2 regions of the Sporomusa sphaeroides DSM 2875 genome follow, and region 1 is predicted to be linked to the other one. Evidence: a T-box and tRNA genes for the amino acid it is inferred to sense, from the RefSeq annotation. Region 1 holds a T-box; the other holds one or more tRNA genes.

Evidence for each region. The T-box of region 1 lies ahead of tyrS (tyrosine--tRNA ligase). A T-box ahead of a tRNA ligase gene usually reads a tRNA of that ligase, here a tRNA-Tyr.
Region 2: it encodes a tRNA-Tyr, which carries the amino acid that the T-box ahead of tyrS (tyrosine--tRNA ligase) is inferred to sense. The anticodon was not compared.

Annotation. Positions count from the first base shown of each region.
Region 1 covers NZ_CP146991.1:2,156,669-2,163,964, forward strand. Annotated here, with positions in the region: gene SPSPH_RS09965 (transglycosylase domain-containing protein) at 1-1,413, opposite strand, end outside; T-box leader at 1,667-1,896, shown strand; gene tyrS (tyrosine--tRNA ligase) at 1,964-3,181, shown strand; gene SPSPH_RS09975 (small, acid-soluble spore protein, alpha/beta type) at 3,236-3,565, opposite strand; gene yunB (sporulation protein YunB) at 3,700-4,401, shown strand; rRNA gene SPSPH_RS09985 (16S ribosomal RNA) at 4,824-6,380, shown strand; tRNA gene SPSPH_RS09990 (tRNA-Ala) at 6,620-6,695, shown strand; gene SPSPH_RS09995 (GNAT family N-acetyltransferase) at 6,940-7,296, shown strand, end outside.
Region 2 covers NZ_CP146991.1:495,771-503,066, reverse strand. Annotated here, with positions in the region: gene rplA (50S ribosomal protein L1) at 1-433, opposite strand, end outside; gene rplK (50S ribosomal protein L11) at 521-946, opposite strand; gene nusG (transcription termination/antitermination protein NusG) at 962-1,504, opposite strand; gene secE (preprotein translocase subunit SecE) at 1,542-1,757, opposite strand; tRNA gene SPSPH_RS02240 (tRNA-Trp) at 1,783-1,858, opposite strand; gene rpmG (50S ribosomal protein L33) at 1,890-2,039, opposite strand; gene tuf (elongation factor Tu) at 2,261-3,463, opposite strand; tRNA gene SPSPH_RS02225 (tRNA-Met) at 3,815-3,891, opposite strand; tRNA gene SPSPH_RS02220 (tRNA-Thr) at 3,906-3,981, opposite strand; tRNA gene SPSPH_RS02215 (tRNA-Met) at 4,096-4,171, opposite strand; tRNA gene SPSPH_RS02210 (tRNA-Tyr) at 4,178-4,262, opposite strand; tRNA gene SPSPH_RS02205 (tRNA-Thr) at 4,369-4,444, opposite strand; gene SPSPH_RS02200 (undecaprenyl-diphosphate phosphatase) at 4,547-5,347, opposite strand; gene SPSPH_RS02195 (NUDIX hydrolase) at 5,361-5,873, opposite strand; gene SPSPH_RS02190 (DUF421 domain-containing protein) at 5,961-6,665, opposite strand; gene SPSPH_RS02185 (6-phosphofructokinase) at 6,738-7,296, opposite strand, start outside.

The DNA.
Region 1 (7,296 bases):
TAATGACATGGCCAAATTGCGGTCATTGGTATTACCGGTAAGGACCAGTGTGGAGATACCCATTTGCTGTGCATAATATAATGTTTTGTCAATACCGACCTGCTGAGCTAATTTTACGGTTACAACATTTAGTGATTGCTCAAGGGCAGTACGCATAGTTACCGGACCGCGAAAGCGTCGATCGTAATTCATTGGCGACCAACTGCCAAAGCTAATGGGCTTGTCATCAATAATGCTGGCCGGTGTAAAACCGCTTTCAAGAGCAGCCAGGTAAACGAACGGTTTAAAGGCAGAGCCCGGCTGGCGTTCGGCTAGTACTGCACGGTTAAACTGATCGTTTCCACGGCCGCCTACCATTGCTTTGATATGACCGTTATGAGGGTCAATAGCCACTAAAGCTCCTTGGGGCTGTTTGATGCCATTTTCGGTACGGCGTGTCGGCAGCAGTTGATTCATAGCCTGTTCTGCTGCGGTTTGCATTTCGATATCCAAAGAGGTATATACTTTCAAGCCGTCTTTATATACGGCATCTGCACCATATTTCTCGATAAGCAATTGCAGTACATAATCGGTGAAATAGGAAGCGGTCGCAGTAGTAGTAGTGTTACGGTTAACCAGTTTTATTTCGGTGTTCTTGGCTTTCAAAGCGGTGGCCGAATCAATGTAATCATACTTAACCAGTTGGTCTAATACTACAGACTGCCGTTCTTTAGCGGCTTTTAAATTGCTGGAAGGGGAATAATAATTAGGACTCTTAGGTATGCCGGCAATCATAGCACACTCGGCTAAATTCAAATCTTCAACATTTTTGCCAAAATAAATTTGGGCAGCTGTTTGCACGCCATAGGCACCTTGACCAAAATAAATTTGGTTCATATACATTTCTAGTATTTCCTGCTTGCTGTATTGCCGCTCAATTTGCAAGGATAAAAAGGCTTCCTGGATTTTACGCTTAATTGTCTGATCTTGTGAAAGTAAAGCATTTCTGGCTAGCTGCTGAGTTATGGTACTGCCGCCTTCAGCTATGCCGCGATTGGTTATATTAGACCAGATAGCTCGCAGGATACCCCGGGGATCAATACCACTATGCTGATAGAAACGGACATCTTCTGCTGCAATAAATGCATTTTGTAAATTTTTTGGTATCTTATTTATAGATACCGGCAACCGGTTTTCTACTGAATGGATGGTTGTTATGAGCTTCCCGTTTACATCAAAAATTTGGGAAGAGACAGCCGGACGTATTTCCCCCTTCAGGCTGGGAATAGTATGGATGCTGGCCGTCAAAAATCCAAGGCTTGCACCTGTTAACATAACTAAGAACACAAGTATGGCAATGATGGTAACTGCCCGGAAATTTTTCTTGGGACGCCGTCGGCCTGACTCTTTATTTTCGTTATTTTTATCTTGCATTGTTTCCTCCCCCTGCAGATTCACTTACATTTGCAGCTAAATATTATTGAAAAACAAAGTTAAAAGGATTTTGATTCGCTAATCATTATATCATAAAAACTATTGATAGGGTATTTCTTTGGCAATCGTTTGCAATATTAAAATTGTTATGTTATAATGCGGCATAAAAGTAGAAATTTTGTCTGAGGTATCGAGAATTTTGACGTAAGATACTAGTACCTCAGGCATATAAAAATATACAGTATATTATATGTGAAATGTAATGAATAGGAGAAGTAAGTCAGAATGGTCTTTTAGAGAGCTGAGGGTTGGTGAAACTCAGTAGGCGGACTGGCTGAAATACACCTATGAACAGCAGGCTGAAAGTGTGCAGTAGTAAGCCGGGCCGGAGCCACCGTTATATGGCTGGAAGTTTTTTAACTTCGCTTGAGTGGCTTATTGCAGCAACAAGGGTGGTACCACGGGTTTACTCCCGTCCCTGACAGGGGGCGGGTTTAATTTTTTTTACCGGCTGTGAAGTCCGGTAAACTCAATAAAGGAGGATGAAATAATGTCTGTCTTAGATATTCTTAAAGAACGTGGATTTATTCAACAATTGACACATGAGGATGAAATTGCAGAGTTATTAGATAAGGAAAAGATTACTTTTTATATCGGTTTTGACCCTACGGCCGATAGTCTGCATGTTGGACATTTTCTGGGAATGATGGTGATGGCTCATATGCAGCAGGCTGGCCATCGTCCTGTTTGTCTTATCGGTGGAGCAACGGCAATGATCGGTGATCCCTCCGGCAAGACAGATATGCGAAAAATGCTGACCAGAGAAGATATTGAACACAATGGCGAACGATTTAAAAAGCAAATGCAGCGTTTTATTGATTTTTCTGATGACAAAGCGTTGATGATGAATAATGCCGACTGGTTGTTGCAGCTGAATTATGTAGAATTTATTCGGGATATTGGCATCCATTTCTCCGTTAACCGTATGCTGACTGCCGAATGTTTCAAGCAGCGGATGGATAAAGGATTATCGTTCCTGGAGTTTAACTATATGTTGATGCAGGGCTATGACTTCCTGGAGCTTAACCGCCGGTGCAATTGTATTATGCAGATGGGCGGTGACGACCAATGGTCTAATATTTTGGCTGGCGCAGATCTTATCAGGCGTAAGGAGGGAAAACCGGCTTACGGCTTGACCTTCACATTACTGGCCACAAGTGACGGCCGGAAGATGGGCAAGACCGAGAAAGGGGCCCTATGGCTGGATGCTGAAAAGACCTCTCCGTATGATTTTTATCAGTACTGGCGCAATATCGATGACGCTGATGTAGAAAAATGTTTGGCACTGCTGACATTTTTGCCGATGGATGAAGTCCGGCGGCTGGGCGCGCTTCAGGATAAAGAAATTAATACAGCTAAGAAAACACTTGCCTTTGAGGTAACGAAACTCATTCATGGTCAGGCAGAGGCCGAGAAAGCTCAACAAGCCGCCGAAGCATTATTTGGCGGAGCTGGGAGTTTGGAGAATGTACCAACGGTATCGATAGCCAGTACTCTGATCGGGACAAAACTGCTGGATGTTCTTGCCGGCACAGGCATTGTCGCATCCAAAAGTGAAGGGCGCCGACTCATTCAGCAAGGCGGACTTTATATTGGTGATATTAAGGTAGCTGATCCGGACTTTTTGCTTGCAGCAGATCTACTTGAGAATAACAGTCTGCTCATCCGTAAAGGCAAGAAGACATATCACCGTATTATAGTGGAATAAGCAGATCTGGCAGAAAATAAAAATTGGGTCGCAGCCGCGACCCAATTTTTATTTTCATGGTTTGTCTTCTAAATGTTTTTTAGAATCATCTATAACTTCTTCTTCGACAGGAGCCATCTGTGCTTCAGCCATCGAAACCAGTTTTTTTACCATTTGACCACTGATATGGCCGCCCATCTGACCGCCGATTTTTCCTACCTCTTTGGTAGTCATATTCTCCCAGCCAACACTTTCTATTTTCTCCTTAAGTCCAAGTTCTTCCGCTACTTCAAGTTTTTTTTCTTCAAGAACACTTTCATAATTATCGGTGGTTATTTCCTTCTTCATCTCACGGCCAAGAGTTTCATTTGCCACTTGCAGCTTCAACTTTTCCAAACCATCCATATAATCACCTCGCTTTTTTTTAGTATTCCCGCTTAACTAATTCCCATGAATAGATATTTAGTAACCGATAAACAGTCTTCGTCATATATATAATAATCAAACAGTGTTAGTGCGTTTCGAAGGAGGGGGGAGACATGCGGTTTTCCGTGCGGCGCAGACGTACAATACCACTCTTCCCAATAGCGTTGATAATAGCGGTAACCATAATGGTGTTTTTTTTCTGGAAGGCTGAAACTCATTTAAAACCAACACTGATGGCTATTGCTGAGGCAAGGGCAACTCTTATTGCAACCCAAGCTATCAATAATGTTATTAATAATAGAGTCAGTCTCACAATTGACCCTAAAACCCTGTTGAATGTCACCTTAGATGAACGCGGGCGTGTGGTGTTGATTCAGCCTAATACTATGGAGTTCAACAGGCTGGGTGCTGATACTACTATTAAGGTTCAGGAAGCTCTGAAAGAAATAACGGAAGAAAAAATACGAATTCCCATCGGTCAGGTATTAGGCAGTCAATTTCTTGCCAGTATGGGGCCTAAAATCACGGTCACTATCATCCCGGTCGGTACAGTTCAGGTTAAAGTAATAGATAAGTTTGAACAAGCCGGTATTAACCAAACAAGACACATGGTATACTTGGTTGCCACTACGCAAGTTCGTATCGTGGTGCCCTTAGTCAGCCAAAGTGTTCGTGTTAATACACAAGTACCTATTGCTGAATATGTAATTGTTGGAGAAGTCCCCAATACTTATGTGCAATTTCCATTTCCGCTTGAAGGAAATATATTTAATGGTGATACAGATAGCGGTAATGCCGGTCTAAAAATTAATTAATCAAGTTAAACGTGATTTAATTTCTGATGTATTACACTTACCGATGCTGTTGACATGGGATAATCAATATGATAAGATGAATAACATCGATTCCGGACAAGGCGTATTATCTAAAGGGGCCTTGTGACGGCGTTCCCTGAAAACTGAACAATGTAAGTAATGCATCAAAAAAGCCAGATGTGCGGTGCTCAATGAGCACTTTATAAGCAGGCACAGCGGAATCTGTGATTCCGCTGTGATCGCTTAGTTAGATGTTTTACATCTAACATCAATTTCGAAATTTTATGAGCCACAAAAGGCTCCATAAATAAGGTAGTCACGTGTGACTTTGAACTTTTTTCTGTTGCGTCTGATAAAGTGAATCATTCACACTATCAAGATAGCAACGGTAAGAAAGCTCGTAGGCATATGGACGAAATACTTTTATGGAGAGTTTGATCCTGGCTCAGGACGAACGCTGGCGGCGTGCCTAACACATGCAAGTCGAACGGAGTATTTAGCAATAGATACTTAGTGGCGAACGGGTGAGTAACGCGTAGACAACCTGCCTCTAAACTGGGGACAACACCGCGAAAGTGGTGCTAATACCGAATGTGGTAACTTGGCTGCATGGCTGAGTTAAGAAAGATGGCCTCTACATGTAAGCTATCGTTTAGAGATGGGTCTGCGTCTGATTAGCTAGTTGGTGAGGTAACGGCTCACCAAGGCGACGATCAGTAGCCGGTCTGAGAGGATGAACGGCCACACTGGGACTGAGACACGGCCCAGACTCCTACGGGAGGCAGCAGTGGGGAATCTTCCGCAATGGACGAAAGTCTGACGGAGCAACGCCGCGTGAGTGAAGAAGGTCTTCGGATTGTAAAGCTCTGTCGTTTGGGACGAACGTGGATTGTGTGAATAATGCAATCTAATGACGGTACCAAAGGAGGAAGCCACGGCTAACTACGTGCCAGCAGCCGCGGTAATACGTAGGTGGCAAGCGTTGTCCGGAATTATTGGGCGTAAAGGGCGTGTAGGTGGATTCTTAAGTCGTGTGTCTAAGTGCGGTGCTCAACACCGTATGGGCGCAGGAAACTGGGAATCTTGAGTGCAGGAGAGGAAAGTGGAATTCCCAGTGTAGCGGTGAAATGCGTAGATATTGGGAGGAACACCAGTGGCGAAGGCGACTTTCTGGACTGTGTCTGACACTGAGGCGCGAAAGCCAGGGGAGCGAACGGGATTAGATACCCCGGTAGTCCTGGCCGTAAACGATGGGTACTAGGTGTAGAGGGTATCGACCCCTTCTGTGCCGGAGTTAACGCAATAAGTACCCCGCCTGGGGAGTACGGCCGCAAGGTTGAAACTCAAAGGAATTGACGGGGGCCCGCACAAGCGGTGGAGTATGTGGTTTAATTCGACGCAACGCGAAGAACCTTACCAGGGCTTGACATTGAGTGAAAGGTCTAGAGATAGATCCCTCCCTTCGGGGACACAAAAACAGGTGGTGCATGGCTGTCGTCAGCTCGTGTCGTGAGATGTTGGGTTAAGTCCCGCAACGAGCGCAACCCTTATCCTTTGTTGCCAGCACGTAAAGGTGGGAACTCAAGGGAGACTGCCGCAGACAATGCGGAGGAAGGCGGGGATGACGTCAAGTCATCATGCCCCTTATGTCCTGGGCTACACACGTACTACAATGGGCTTAAACAAAGTGAAGCAAGACCGCGAGGTTGAGCCAAACACACAAACAAGCTCTCAGTTCGGATCGGAGGCTGCAACTCGCCTCCGTGAAGTCGGAATCGCTAGTAATCGCAGGTCAGCATACTGCGGTGAATACGTTCCCGGGCCTTGTACACACCGCCCGTCACACCACGAAAGTTGGCAACACCCGAAGCCGGTGGGGTAACCTGAAAAGGAACTAGCCGTCTAAGGTGGGGTCGATGATTGGGGTGAAGTCGTAACAAGGTAGCCGTATCGGAAGGTGCGGCTGGATCACCTCCTTTCTAGGGATAAGCAGAGAACCAGGTTTTTAGGAGCGAAAGCGACGCGGAAACCTGAGTGAATCGCTTAGTTCTGAGCGGAAGCGAAGAACATCATTATAAGCGAGCTCTAATTCCAGGTCGGTACATTTGGCAGATGATAACTCTTACATTGTTTGGTTTTGAGGGAATGCTAATTAGCAAAAGTTGCTTATTGAAATACATGAGTGATTGTGATAATATAAGTATTCCTGAAACAATATGGGGATATAGCTCAGCTGGGAGAGCGCTTGAATGGCATTCAAGAGGCCAGCGGTTCGATCCCGCTTATCTCCACCAGAAAAAGGAAGGTTGTCTCAAATAGACTTTTAAATCTATGAGAGGTAGCCTTTTTTGATTTAATAAAATTTACAAGTTTTGCGTGCCGACACAAAACCCGGCCCAGGCGGCCATCATACAACACTGCGCCGCCGGCGCTTTAATCTCCGCGCTTATGCATAGCGTCTGCCCGTGCCTCAGTAGTGTTGACGCTATGTAGGCTGCATCAGTGATTTTTCTTATTTTAAAAATGAGGAGTATTGTTATGTATTTTTGCCGTGAAATTTCTGAAGCTGATTTAGGGACTTTGCCGGATTTGGCCGCGGAATTAGGCTATAAAGTCACTATCGAGGAAATTAAGGAAACAGTTTCTTGTTTGGAAAATGATGAGACAAATAAGCTGTATATAGCTGAGACTGAAGACAAAATGGTTATTGGCTGGGTGCATGTATCAATCTATAGCACTTTGATTACGAAAAAAACAGCCATAGTTTTGGGTCTTGTGGTGAGTAGCGATTACCGTAAAGCCGGTATTGGCAGGATGTTAATGGAAAAAGCGGAGTTGTGGGCGCAGGCTAAAGGCTGTTTAGGAATCAGACTGTATTCGAATATTACGAGAACA
Region 2 (7,296 bases), 1.7 Mb from region 1:
CGGTGCCAACTTTGGGGTTAGGCATTAAGCCTTTAGGGCCAAGGATTTTACCAAGGCGGCCTACCAAACCCATCATGTCAGGCGTAGCTACTGCAACATCAAAATCAGTCCAGCCACCCTGGATTTTTTCCACCATATCTTCAGCGCCAACAAAATCTGCGCCGGCAGTTTCAGCTTCTTTAGCTTTTTCACCTTTGGCAAATACCAGCACCCGCTTGGTTTTACCGGTACCAAAAGGAAGCACAACAGCACCACGCACCTGTTGGTCGGCGTGTTTAGGATCAACACCAAGTTTAACAGCAACTTCTACAGTTTGGTCAAACTTAGCACTAGCAGTTTTTTTAACAAGTTCTACCGCTTCTTCCGGCTCGTACAGTTTATTGGCATCAACGAGCTTAGCGGCTTCAACATACTTCTTACCATGTTTCGGCATTTAGTTTTCCTCCTTTGTGGTAATAACGGAAGCACTTAGTCCTCCCACATTCGTCCCACCATAAACCAGACCGTATGGTACTGTTTATTAGTCGACGATTTCGATGCCCATGCTGCGGGCAGTACCTTCGATCATCCGCATGGCAGCTTCAACGCTGGCAGCGTTAAGATCTTGCATTTTGGATTGAGCAATTTCCTGAACTTTATCGCGTTTAATTTTGGCAACCTTCTTTTTGTTAGGTTCGCCAGAAGCAGTTTCAATACCGGCAGCTTTTTTAAGAAGAATAGCAGCAGGCGGAGTTTTGGTGATAAAAGTAAAGGATCTATCTTCAAACACCGTAATTTCCACCGGAATAATGAGACCAGCTTGCTGAGCTGTTCTTTCATTAAACTCCTTAACAAATGCCATAATATTGACACCAGCCTGACCGAGCGCCGGACCTACGGGAGGAGCCGGGGTGGCCTTACCGGCAGGAACTTGCAGTTTTACAAGCTTGACAACCTTTTTAGCCATATATATTACACCTCCTTAATCTACTTTGACAACTTGCATAAAATCAAGCTCTACTGGTGTTTCACGTCCGAACATGTTGACAAGCACTTTGAGTTTGCCGCGTTCCGGATTGATCTCAACCACAGTGGCTGTCCAATTTTCAAAAGCCCCTGAAGTGATGCGCACCAATTGATTAAGCTCAATATCAATTTTCGGTTTAGTTTCTTCCATTCCCATGGACTTGAGAATATGTTTGACTTCACTTTCGCTCAGCGGAATAGGCTTGGTTCCTGACCCGACAAAACCTGTAACACCCGGCGTGTTGCGCACAACATACCAAGAGCGGTCAGTGACAATCATCTCTACCAGCACATACCCGGGGAAAACTTTTTTCTTGGCAATTTTCTTCTTGCCATCTTTTATTTCCACTTCATCTTCCATCGGCACAAGTACCCGGAAGACTTCGTTTTCCATTCCCATGGAGTGAACTTTCTTTTCCAGGTTGGTCTTTACCTTGTTTTCATAACCGGAATATGTATGGATAACATACCAATGTTTTTCGAGTTTTTCGGATTCCATAGCCTTAAGGGACGTATTAGGCCCCCCACCCCCTAGTCTACTTGATGATAGCCTTTAGAACCTGAGTGAAACCAGCATCAACCACCCAAATTAGGACCGCAACAAAAGCAACCGTTACAAATACAATCCCTGTAAAGGAAATAAGTTCTGTTCGGCCCGGCCATGTTACCTTTTTAAGTTCAGCTTTTACTTCCCGAAAAAACTTCTTCCAGCGCGATGCATTCGTCTGGACAGCTGTTTCCTGAGCGGCCATTCTCTCACATCCTGTGCTTACATTTTGGCAGGGGCGGCAGGAATCGAACCCGCAACCAACGGTTTTGGAGACCGCTACTCTACCAATTGAGCTACACCCCTACGCATTGTGACAAACCTAATTATACTAGGCCTACTTGGTTTCTTTATGTGGAGTTTGCTTCTTGCAAAATTTGCAGTATTTGTTAAACTCCAATCTATCCGGGTCGTTTTTCTTGTTTTTATTGGTCTGATAATTGCGTTGTTTGCATTCTGTGCAGGCCAATGTTACCGCGTTGCGCATCCTGTACACCTCTCTTACCAGTAAATATAGCGCTATGAGTCTATTTTGACAAAACTTCTATTAATGTCACTAATACAATTTATCACAATTATATCAGTGTGTCAATAGTCCACACGTTCGGGTATGTCAATAAATAAGCAGGGGTTGTTCCCCCGCTTATTTATTATATCATAGAATCTTCCTTTTATGCAAATACATCAGCTAAAAGACCGTTTGCTCGCCTACTCGGTAACAGCGGTTACAACGCCGGCGCCAACAGTACGGCCGCCTTCGCGAATAGCGAAACGCAGACCTTCTTCGATAGCGATCGGGGTGATGAGCTCGATGCTCATTTGAATGTTGTCGCCAGGCATTACCATTTCTACACCTTCCGGCAGATTTACAACACCGGTTACGTCAGTTGTTCTGAAGTAGAACTGCGGACGATAGTTGGTGAAGAACGGGGTATGGCGGCCGCCTTCTTCTTTGGACAATACGTATACTTCGCCTTTGAATTTGGTGTGAGGTTTAATGGAACCAGGCTTGGCAAGTACTTGGCCGCGCTCGATTTCTTTACGCTCTACACCACGCAAGAGCGCGCCGATGTTGTCGCCGGCTACTGCCGAATCCAGAAGTTTCCGGAACATTTCTACACCGGTTACTACTGTGGATTTCGGTTTATCGGTCATACCAACGATTTCGATGGTATCACTTACTTTTACCACACCGCGTTCTACACGGCCGGTGGCTACTGTACCACGACCGGTGATTGTGAACACGTCTTCTACAGGCATCAGGAAAGGCTTGTCGGTAGCGCGTTCCGGGGTCGGAATGTATTCGTCCACTTTTGCCATAAGCTCGTGGATTTTACCGCACCATTCGCATTCGGCTTTAGCGCAGCCGCAGTTAAGAACTTTAACGGCAGAACCGCTTACTACCGGGATGTCATCACCAGGGAATTCGTAGCTGGAGAGAAGTTCGCGAACTTCCATTTCTACCAGTTCCATCAGTTCTGCGTCATCAACCAGGTCGGCTTTGTTTAAGAATACAACCATGGCAGGTACGCCTACCTGACGGGACAGCAGGATGTGTTCACGGGTTTGCGGCATCGGGCCGTCGGCGGCCGATACAACCAGGATAGCACCGTCCATTTGGGCTGCGCCGGTAATCATGTTTTTTACATAGTCGGCGTGGCCCGGGCAGTCAACGTGAGCATAGTGGCGGTTTGCAGTTTCGTATTCCACGTGTGAGGTGTTGATGGTAATACCGCGTTCTCTTTCTTCCGGGGCTTTGTCGATTTGGTCATAGGCCATGAATTCTGCGCCGCCTTGTTTTGCCAGGGTCATGGTAATTGCGGCAGTCAGTGAGGTTTTACCATGGTCAACGTGACCGATGGTGCCAATGTTAACGTGGGGTTTGTTTCTTTCAAACTTTTTCTTAGCCATTAAGTGTTACCTCCCTTAGTTATCGTTTTTTGCATTAATCATTTTTTCTGGATATACCTGGAATAGACTATCTCTTCTTATATATTGGCATAAATCTTGTTGAGTATACGTGTTGCGCTGTCAGCAGTCTCTGCCTGACAAGCCATATGAAATCCAATAAAGATTTTATCTCAGCCTGCTGTCAACAATGCTCTGCCGCCGGCATTGGACTTGCGTCTATAACAACACAGCCGAATAATCCTTATTGGATGCTATATAGGGTATTCTATCCGACCTATAAAAATCCTCCCGCATTTTGTACTAAAATAAAAAACCTCGCAGCGGTTTGCTGCGGGTTTATTATTACCGGCATGGTGGCGGCGCAGGGATTTGAACCCCGGACACTTCGGGTATGAACCGAATGCTCTAGCCAGCTGAGCTACGCCGCCATATATAGAATTAATGGAGCTAGTGACCGGGATTGAACCGGTGACCTTATCCTTACCAAGGATACGCTCTACCGACTGAGCTACACCAGCATCCTGAAGGCAGATAGTTGGCTTGTCACAGATTGGGGAAACATGTTGTATTCTTTATAAAGCTTCGCTTTATAAAATCAGATTTGATTTTAATATAAGCGAAGCGATAATTCATGGTTGCGGGGACAGGACTTGAACCTGTGACCTTCGGGTTATGAGCCCGACGAGCTACCAACTGCTCCACCCCGCGATGTTATGGTGGAGGGAGGTGGATTCGAACCACCGAAGTCAAAGACGGCAGATTTACAGTCTGCTCCCTTTAGCCACTCGGGAATCCCTCCATATTGACTCACTGCTAAGGATGTTCCGCGCGTTCGCTTGGAACTAAGCGACTCACACGGGTTCTTATTTCGCCTGTCGGCTCGCAAGAACCCGGTTCAAGGCTTGTGGAGCTGGCGATAGGAATTGAACCCACAACCTGCTGATTACAAGTCAGCTGCTCTACCTATTGAGCTACGCCAGCAGCTTTTTTTTGCTCCTAACTCAGTGACAGAACCTATTATATAATAACTGGCGACCTATGTCAACAGCTTTCACGCAGGTATTTTCAACCTATAACCGTAAATCAGCGCATGAAAAAATAGTAATATGATACCCCGGCAATAACAAACCGGTAATAGGCGAAAGAAGCCAGTGTCGAGTTATTCAGGAAACGCAAAAACCAAACAATTGATATGTAAGCGGTAATGAACGCAACAAAAAAACCAATGGCAAACATGACAATATCATCCATACTCAGCTTGTTCCAGATCTTCAATAAGTCATACAGGCACGCCACCAGCATCAAGGGTACCGCAATAATAAAGGAAAATTCAGCAGCAGCTTTGCGGCTCATTCCCAAAAACAAACCACCGGCAATGGTTGAACCGGAACGGGAAAAACCCGGCCATAAAGATAAAAGCTGAAACAATCCGACCCAAAAGGCCTGTTTTATCGTCATTCTGTCAACATCGCAAGTCACCGGACGTTTTGCCGTCTTTTCAGCCACCAGCATCAGGACAGCCCCGGCGACCAAGCCAATAATCACTGTATAAGGAGAGAATAAATAACTCTTTATCGGGCTGTGCAGGAAAAAAGCCACTCCCATTACCGGTACAATGCCAGCCAGGACATGCAAAGCTGTCAGCCCGTTACCGTAAATGTTAATCCTCCTGGGCCTAAGCATGGCCAAAAACTTGTCCCGGTACAAAATGAATACCGATAAAATAGCACCTAATTGAATAAACACCTGAAAAACGCTGGCTTTTTCTCCCTCAAACCCCAGCAGCGACCCAACCAGAATCATATGCCCGGTAGAAGAGATGGGCAAAAACTCGGTTAAGCCTTCGACAATACCAATAATTATTGCAATCATATTTTCACTCATGTAATTACACCTCTTACTTATTTTTCATGTCCGCCTGCAGCATCCTGATGACGTCATGATCGGTAGGAAAAGCCAAATCCGGCACTGAATCGAGCGGAAAATAGTCTACCCGGTCTAAATCATCACCCGGACATAGCGCACCGCCGACGACTTTTGCCTCAAACCATACACCTACAGTGTGAACTGCCGGATTGTGAAAGTTGGATAAAACAGCATATACTTTTCCGAGCTCAATAACCAAACCGGTCTCCTCCAGGAACTCCCGTTTGGCAGCATCACGGATATCTTCATCATATTCAACATAGCCGCAGGGTATGCACCACAATCCGGGATAGCTGGCGGCAGCCGCCCGGCGCCCCAGCAAAATAGCATCATTTTGCCGCACAATAGCGGCTACGCCGACAATTGGATTTTCATACATCGTGGCAGCGCAATCGGTACATACCAGGCGCTGCCGCTCACCAACCGGACGGTAATGCAATTTGCCGCCGCATTTAGGACAAAAGGTATATCGTTGCTTTCTCATTATTGCCTCCTAAAAAAACACTGTTACTATTTTACCATATTTAATCCAAAACCTATACCCACTATGGAATAATAAAAAGCCGGGGCTTCAGTGTAGAAAAACACTTTGCTCCCGGACATCATCATGAATCACGTGTAATTGTTTATTCTGATCCATAAAAGCAATAAAAACATTATGAATAGTATCCTGGTGCAGACGGCGGAACTCCTCAATCTGCTGCGCGGAAAGCCCCATTTTAGTCAGGGCAGCTTCCTGCAGTTTCCCCTCCAAAATTACCGGTACCAGGATGCTGTTAGAGCTGACGTTAAAATTGACCTGACTGGGCGTCAGCGGCATATGCTCCGCTTTTTTAAGTACACTTACCCTGCCATGCGGCTCCAAGACGGCAAGCTCGACTGTAGTTATATCAAATACGTCTCTTTCCCGCAAAAGCTGCAGTAATATCTCAACAGGCATATGTACTCTGCGTAAGTTTTTTTTAATAATCTGCCCGTTTTCCACCAACAGCAGAGGTTTAAAATTCAGTTTGTAATTTACCGGACGTATTTTAATACTAAGCCAGCCAAAAAACAGTTGCAAACCACCAAGCGCCACAAGGGCGATAAGCGAACTGACAAGTTCTGTTTGATGGTCCACAATCAGCGAGCCGGCCACCGCACCAATGGTAAGCGATGTTATAAAGTCAAATGAGCTGAATTCGCCCAACTGCCGGCGTCCGGTTGCCAGCATCATAATAAACAAAACTCCCATACCTGCAAGTACCCGAAACAGGGTAATGCCCAAGGTTTCCATTGCAGCCCTCCATTGCACAGGTACAGCAAACTATGCAAAATTTAGGCTTAGTGTAACCAAAGACAGCCGTTTTTAATCGCCGAAGCAAATACCGATAGACCGGCCTGCCCGTAAGAGTTCATTATCGGCAGTAATATTGTTGGCTTTGCCGGCAATATCATCAATCGGCCTGCGAATAATCCGGTCTTTTTGCAGTGCCACCATATTGCCAAATGCGCCTTCCAGTACACATTCAGCAGCAGCCACACCATAACGGGTGGACAGGATCCGGTCAAAGGCAGTAGGCGTCCCGCCACGCTGCACATGCCCCAATACCGTGCAGCGAGATTCTACGCCTGTGAGCTGCTCAATCGCTCTGGCTAATTTTTCCCCTGCGCCGCCTAAACGGATTTTTTCATGACTGCCTTCCACAATGCGGGATACCGAGACTTCACCGCCTTGCGGATAAGCACCCTCAGCAATAACAATTAAACTGAACTGGCGTCCATGTTGCTGACGTTCCTTAATTTTAGCGATAACCGAATCAATGCTAAAAGGTATCTCCGGCAGCAAAATACAATCCGCACCACCGGCCATACCGGCATGCAAAGCAATCCAGCCGGCATAACGCCCCATAACTTCCAGCACCATG